Linked DNA regions of Mesorhizobium shangrilense. The protein of the gene in region 1 interacts with the protein of each later gene in a pairwise test. Links are inferred from orthologs where the notes say so. Each region holds a gene or a part of one and is shown in the gene's direction. Other genes may lie near its edges.

Region 1 (4,570 bases):
CAACGATGCCCTGCAGGAGGAGATCATCACCACCAAGCGCATCGCAGACGAGATCCTATCCGGCCTGGAGCGCAACGAGTTCGTCGCCTACTACCAGCCCCAGTTCGACGCGACGACACATGACGTGATCGGTGTCGAGGCGCTCGTCCGCTGGCGGCACCCGAGCAAGGGCTTGCTCGCCCCCCGCGCGTTCCTGAAAACGGCGGAGGAACTCAATGTGGTGGCCACCCTGGACCGCATGATCCTCGAGCAGACACTGGCGCAGCTCGCACAATGGGATGAGATGGGCCTCAGCGTCCCCAAGGCGTCGGTCAACGTCTCCGCCCGCAGGCTGCACGACGAGGAACTGATCAGCAGCCTGCGCGAGCTCGAGCTCGAGCCCGGCCGGATATCCTTCGAACTGGTGGAGTCAATCTTCCTGGACGAGAACGACGAGCTGATCACCTGGAACGTCGAGCAGATCAAGGGCCTCGGAATCGACGTCGAGATTGACGACTTCGGCACCGGACATGCTTCGATCGTCAGTCTCCTGAAGCTGTTGCCCAGCCGGCTCAAGATCGACCGGCAGCTGATCATGCCGGTGTTGCGCTCGCCGGCGCAGCGCAAGCTGGTGCGCTCGATCGTCGAAATCGGGAAGTCGCTCGGCATCGAGGTTCTGGCGGAGGGCGTGGAGACGCTTCACCATGCGCGAGTGCTCAAGGATCTGGGGTGTACCGGACTCCAAGGCTACGTCTTCGCGCGGCCGATGAGTTCCGACGAGCTGACGGACTTCCTGAAATCGCGCGTCCTGGCCAGGGCTTCCTAGGCGCTGCGCCCCGCAGTATTCAGCGCGCTGAAATCAGGCTATAGAGCCCCGCCCCAACCTCGGCCGGAAGCTGCACCAGCACTGTTACATGGCGACCGTCTCACTTCATCTGGACAAGGTCATTGATGGCGCGCAATTGCGCCGCGACCTGACTGAACTGACCGCCGGAACCGGTGGCGACGGATCGTCGCCGGCGGTGCGCTCGGCGGCGCTGGCACTGTTCCGACGGACGCTTGACCAGGGGCGGGCTGCGGTCGAGGAGATGATGAGGGCGGACGGCGGCGGCCGCGCCTGTGCTCAGCGTCTGTCGCATCTGATGGACGAGACGATCAGCGCGCTCTACGACTTCGCCGCCACCCACGTCTACCGCTCGAAAAACCCCTCGGCCGGCGAACGCATGGCCATCGTTGCGGTGGGCGGCTACGGGCGCGGCACGTTGGCGCCGGGGTCCGACATCGACCTGCTCTTTCTGCTGCCCTACAAGCAGACGCCCTGGGGCGAGCAGATCGTCGAGTACATCCTCTACATGCTGTGGGACCTCAGGCTGAAGGTCGGGCACGCGACCCGCAGCGTCGACGAATGCATGCGCCAGGCGCGCGACGACATCACCATCCGCACGACGATCCTCGAAGCGCGGCTGATCCGGGGCGAGCAAAGCCTCTATGACGAACTCATCGAGCGCTTCGACAAGGAGCTGGTGAGCGCGACCGGCCCCGAATATGTGCAGGCCAAGCTTGCCGAGCGGGACGCGCGCCACGCCAAGTCCGGCGAGAGCCGCTATCTTGTCGAGCCCAATGTCAAGGACGGCAAGGGCGGCCTGCGCGACCTGCACACGCTGTTCTGGATCGGCAAATACTTCTACCGCGTGCGCGACAGCGAGGAACTGGTCGGCAAAGGCGTTTTCACCCGCGCCGAGTACAACCAGTTCGTCAAGGCCGACGACTTCCTGTGGGCTGTGCGTTGCCAAATGCATTTTCTGACGGGCAAGGCCGAGGAACGCCTGCATTTCGACATCCAGCGCGACATCGCGGAGCGCCTCGGCTACACCAGCCATCCGGGGCTGTCCGCCGTCGAACGCTTCATGAAGCACTACTTCCTGACCGCCAAGACGGTGGGCGACCTGACGCGCATCTTCTGCGCCGCGCTGGAAGAGGAACAGGCCAAGCACGTGCCTGGCTTCAACCGCATCTTCCTGACCTTCTCGCGCCGCAAGCGCAAGCTCGCCGGCACCAGCGACTTCATCGTCGACAACCACCGCATCAACATCGCCGATGACAAGGTGTTCGAGCGCGATCCTGTGAACATGCTGAGGCTATTCTGGCTCGCCGACAAGCACGGGCTGGAGTTCCACCCGGACGCCCTGAAGCTGCTGACGCGGTCTCTCCGGCTGGTCGACAAGAACCTGAGGCGCGATGAGGAGGCCAATCGGCTCTTCCTCGAGATCCTGACGTCAGACCGCAACCCCGAGCTCAACCTCAGGCGGATGAACGAAGCGGGTCTGCTCGGCAAGCTGATTCCCGAGTTCGGTCGCATCGTCGCGATGATGCAGTTCTCCATGTACCACCACTACACGGTGGACGAGCACCTTTTGCGCTGCATCGGGGTGCTGTCGGAAATCGAGCATGGCGAGGGGGAGAAGCTGCATCCGCTGTCGCATTCGCTGGTGCCGACACTGCGTCGCCAGCGCAACGTGCTTTACTTGGCAGTGCTGCTGCACGACATCGCCAAGGGGCGGCCCGAGGACCATTCGGTGGCCGGCGCACGGATCGCGCGGCGGCTTTGCCCGCATATCGGACTGTCGCAGGCAGATACCGAGACGGTCGCCTGGCTGGTTGAGAACCACCTCTTCATGTCGATGATGGCGCAGACGCGCGACCTGAACGACCGCAAGACCGTCGAGGATTTCGCGGCTGTCGTGCAGTCGGTGGAGCGCCTCAAGCTGCTGCTGATCCTGACCGTCTGCGACATACGCGGCGTGGGACCGGGCGTGTGGAACGGCTGGAAGGGACAGCTGCTGCGCACGCTCTACTACGAGACCGAACTGCTGCTCACCGGAGGCTTTTCCGAGGTGTCGCGCGTCGAGCGGACGAAGGTCGCCCGGGCGAGGCTCGAGGAGGCGCTGGCCGGCTGGCCGGAAGCCGAGCGGGAGCGGCTGATCGGTCTGCACTACTCCAACTATATGCTGACCGTGGATCTCGCGGACCAGATCCGTCATGCCGACTTCATCCGCGAGGTGGACGCTGCCGAAAGGAAGTGCGCCACGATGGTCAAGCCGCACGAGTTCGAGGCGGTCACCGAGATCACCGTGCTCGCCCCCGACAATCCGCGCCTGCTTTCCATCATCAGCGGCGCCTGCGCGGCGGCAGGCGGCAACATCGTCGACGCGCAGATCTTCACCACCTCCGACAGCCGGGCGCTGGACACGATCCTGATCAGCCGCGAATTCGACCTCGACGAGGACGAGCGTCGCCGCGCAGAGCGCGTCGGCAAGCTGATCGAGGATGCGCTGTCCGGCAAGGCGTGGCTCTCCGACATCCTCGACAAGCGCGCCAGGCCGAAGCGGGGCGCAAAGACGTTCCGCATCGAGCCGCGCGCAGACGTGCGCAACACCCTCTCCAACCGCTTCTCTGTCATCGAGGTGCGCGGGCTGGACCGGCCGGGCCTGCTGTCGGAGCTGACGGGAGCGCTGTCGGACCTGTCGCTGAACATCGCATCCGCCCACATCACGACGTTCGGCGAGAAGGTGATCGACACGTTCTACGTGACCGACCTGACCTGGCAGAAGATCGAGAACCCGACGCGACTAAAGACGATCCAGGACCGGCTGATCCGTATACTCGAGGGCGACGGCCAGTCCCGTTCGCCCAAGCCGCGGGCGGAGGCGGCGGCGGAATGACGGGCGCTGTGCCTGCCCGCTCCCCCTTGAGGGGGACGACCGCCGCAGACGGGCGGCCGGGTGCGGGGTTTCCCACCTGGCTCGGCATTGTCTCCGCCTCGCGCACCGCCACACCCAATCGACCCGGCCGCTACGTGGCGACCCTTGCCTCAAGGAGGAGGCGAACTACCGCATGAGCCTTTTGAGAAAATTCGCAACGGTCGCCTCCGGCACCATGATGAGCCGGCTCCTCGGCTTTGCGCGCGAGATGCTCATGGCGGCAGCGCTCGGCACAGGGCCGGTCGCGGACGCCTTCTACGCAGCCTTCCAGTTCCCGAACACCTTCCGCCGGCTGTTTGCCGAAGGCGCGTTCAACACCGCTTTTGTGCCGCTGTTCGCCAAGGAGATCGAAGCCAACGGCATCGACGGCGCGCGACGCTTCTCGGAAGAAGTCTTCGGCGTGCTGTTCAGCGTCCTGCTGGGACTGACCATCGTCATGGAGCTGTCCATGCCGTTGCTGGTCCGCTACCTGATCGCGCCCGGTTTCAGCGAATCGCCGGAAAAGCTCGCCTTCACGGTGACGCTTGCGACGATCATGTTCCCTTACCTGATCTGCATGTCACTCGGCGCCATGATGGCGGGAATGCTCAACTCGCTGCGCCGCTACTTCGCCGCGGCCGTGGCGCCCGTCTTTCTCAACATCATCCTGGTCGCGGTCCTCGCCTATGCCTGGTACGAGGGCATGGACGCGGTCGCGGTCGGCTATGCGCTCGGCTGGGGCGTGCTGGCGGCGGGGCTGGTGCAACTCGCCATCGTCTGGGCCGCCGTGCGCCATGCCGGCGTCAGGATCGGCTTCCGGCGGCCCCGCCTGACGCCGAACGTGAAGCGGC
Region 2 (2,740 bases), 1.8 Mb from region 1 along the record:
GGCTGTACTTGTGCGCATCGACCTCGGTGTGTGGAAAACGATCCTCCCAGAGCTTCGGCACGTTCTCGAAGCAGCTGACGCCCAGCCCCGCAACGATCTCGTCGTGGATTCCGATATCGGCGACGACGACGTCCCCGCATTTCGAGCGACCGGGCTGGAGCAGATGGCCGGGCTTCTTCCGCACGAAGGTCACGGTGAGATCGGCATCGAAGGCATCGCCGAGGATTTGCCCGCTGGCGCCGGATACGCCGGACGGCAAGTCGATGGCCAAGCTGTGGGCGCCGGCGTCGCGCGCCCTCTTGATCACGGAGGCGACGTCCCCCGAAATCTCGCGCGCCAATCCAGCTCCGAACAGCGCATCGACGATCAGGTCATCCGCTTCGCAGGCAAACTCCGCCAATGGCCGCGCCGCGACCACGCACTCGCTGCGGGCCCTGGCTGCGTCGGTGCCTTTTCGCGGCTCGCCTTCGCTCCAGACGGCAACCGACACGCCCGATCCGGCAAGGATCTGCGCGACCACATAGCCGTCGCCGCCATTGTTGCCGGGACCACAGAGCACATGGACCTGCCTGACAGCCGGAAAACGCTGCAGCGCCACGGTCGCGACCGCATGCCCCGCGCGTCGCATCAGTTCCATGCCGTTCTGCGGCCCGCGCCTGATCGCGTGGGCGTCCGCTTCGGCCATTTCATCCGGGGTCAGCAGTTCGATGCGCATGGGGTTCGGCGTCTCGGGTTCTGCGGGCAGCATAGGAGATGATGCGGCGCTGGCAATGATGGAACGGGCACAGGCTTTTGAGTGCCTCCGGACTGCAGGGATAAACAGCGACTGCCTCATTCGTCATCTGCCTGCCCAATTCTTAGGCATACTGGGCGCTGGCGAGGGGCGTCCCGCGGCGCGGCATCGAGATACCGGGCGCGCGAAATGATGCGACATAGCATCGAAACCGATCCGGCGTCGCGTCTTGCCGTGAATGCGAACGGATCAAATGCGACTTGGCACGCTTCCTGCTTGTAATTGCGCGGAACGGGCCAACCGCCCGGCGAATTGCGTATCGGAGGCCAAATCTCGAAATGAAAAAGATCGAAGCGATCATCAAGCCCTTCAAGCTTGACGAGGTGAAGGAAGCGCTGCAGGAGGCCGGACTGCAAGGCATCACGGTCACTGAAGCCAAGGGTTTCGGCAGGCAGAAAGGCCATACGGAGCTTTACCGCGGTGCCGAATACGTCGTCGACTTTCTGCCCAAGGTGAAGATCGAGGTTGTGCTCGCGGACGACGCGGTCGAGGCCGCGATCGAGGCTATCCGGAAAGCCGCCCAGACCGGCCGCATCGGCGACGGCAAGATCTTCGTATCCAATATCGAGGAAGTCGTGCGCATCCGCACCGGCGAGACCGGCGTCGACGCCATCTGACGCGTTCCGCGTTCCATCAGTTTCAATACGTCATCACAATAGGGAAATGACATGACGACAGCCAAAGACATCATGAAGCAGATTAAGGACAACGACGTGAAGTTCGTTGACCTGCGCTTCACCGATCCCAAGGGCAAGATGCAGCACGTGACGATGGACGTCATGGAAGTGGACGAGGACATGTTCGCCGACGGCGTCATGTTCGACGGCTCCTCGATCGGCGGCTGGAAGGCGATCAACGAAAGCGACATGGTGCTGATGCCTGACACCGAGACGGTTCACATGGACCCGTTCTTCGCGCAATCCACCATGGTCGTGATGTGCGACATCCTCGATCCGGTGTCCGGCGAAGCCTACAACCGCGACCCGCGCGGCATCGCCAAGAAGGCCGAGGCGTACATGAAGGCCGAGGGCATCGGCGACACCATCTATGTCGGCCCCGAAGCCGAGTTCTTCATCTTCGACGACGTCAAGTACAAGGCCGACCCGTACAACACGGGCTTCAAGCTCGACTCGACCGAGCTGCCGTCGAACGACGACACCGACTATGAGACCGGCAACCTCGGCCACCGCCCACGCATCAAGGGCGGCTATTTCCCGGTGCCGCCGGTCGATTCCTGCCAGGACATGCGCTCCGAGATGCTGACGGTGATGGCCGAGATGGGCATCCGCGTCGAGAAGCACCACCACGAGGTTGCGGCCGCCCAGCATGAACTCGGCGTGAAGTTCGACTCCCTCGTCCGCAACGCCGACAAGATGCAGATGTACAAGTACGTCGTGCACCAGGTCGCCAACGCCTATGGCAAGACGGCCACCTTCATGCCGAAGCCGGTGTTCGGCGACAACGGCTCGGGCATGCACGTCCATATGTCGATCTGGAAGGGTGGAAAGCCGACGTTCGCCGGCAACGAGTATGCCGGGCTGTCGGAGAGCTGCCTGTTCTTCATTGGCGGCGTCATCAAGCACGCCAAGGCCGTCAACGCCTTCACCAACCCGCTGACCAACTCCTACAAGCGTCTGGTCCCGGGCTATGAGGCGCCCGTGCTGCTCGCCTATTCGGCGCGCAACCGCTCGGCCTCCTGCCGCATCCCGTTCGGCTCCTCGCCGAAGTCGAAGCGCGTCGAGATCCGCTTCCCCGACCCGGGCGCGAACCCCTATCTCGCCTTCGCCGCGCTGCTCATGGCCGGCCTCGACGGCATCAAGAACAAGATCCATCCTGGCCAGGCCATGGACAAGGATCTTTACGACCTGCCGCCGAAGGAGCTGAAGCGCATTCCGACCGTTTGCGGTTCGCTGCGCGAGGCCCTGCAGAGCCTCGACAAGGACCGGG

What was found.
Region 2: the proteins of PD284_RS22825 (region 1) and PD284_RS14230 interact in binary tests that used the Escherichia coli proteins (3 or more experiments, as listed by UniProt). The link is inferred for Mesorhizobium shangrilense from one-to-one orthologs.

Annotation. Positions count from the first base shown.
Region 1 is NZ_JAQGPN010000001.1:4,731,441-4,736,010, forward strand. What follows is about bases 559-3,901. They hold PD284_RS22825 ([protein-PII] uridylyltransferase), read left to right. Parts: upstream 559-893; coding sequence 894-3,701; downstream 3,702-3,901. Other genes in these bases: PD284_RS22820 (bifunctional diguanylate cyclase/phosphodiesterase), read left to right, coding at 559-805; murJ (murein biosynthesis integral membrane protein MurJ), read left to right, coding at 3,874-3,901. In the rest of the region: more of PD284_RS22820, read left to right, coding at 1-558; more of murJ, read left to right, coding at 3,902-4,570.
Region 2 is NZ_JAQGPN010000001.1:2,951,132-2,953,871, reverse strand. It holds PD284_RS14230 (P-II family nitrogen regulator), read left to right. Parts: upstream 1-1,071; coding sequence 1,072-1,410; downstream 1,411-2,740. Other genes in the region: glnA (type I glutamate--ammonia ligase), read left to right, coding at 1,462-2,740; PD284_RS14235 (NAD(P)H-hydrate dehydratase), read right to left, coding at 1-715. UniProt on the Escherichia coli protein: P-II indirectly controls the transcription of the glutamine synthetase gene (glnA). P-II prevents NR-II-catalyzed conversion of NR-I to NR-I-phosphate, the transcriptional activator of GlnA. When P-II is uridylylated to P-II-UMP, these events are reversed.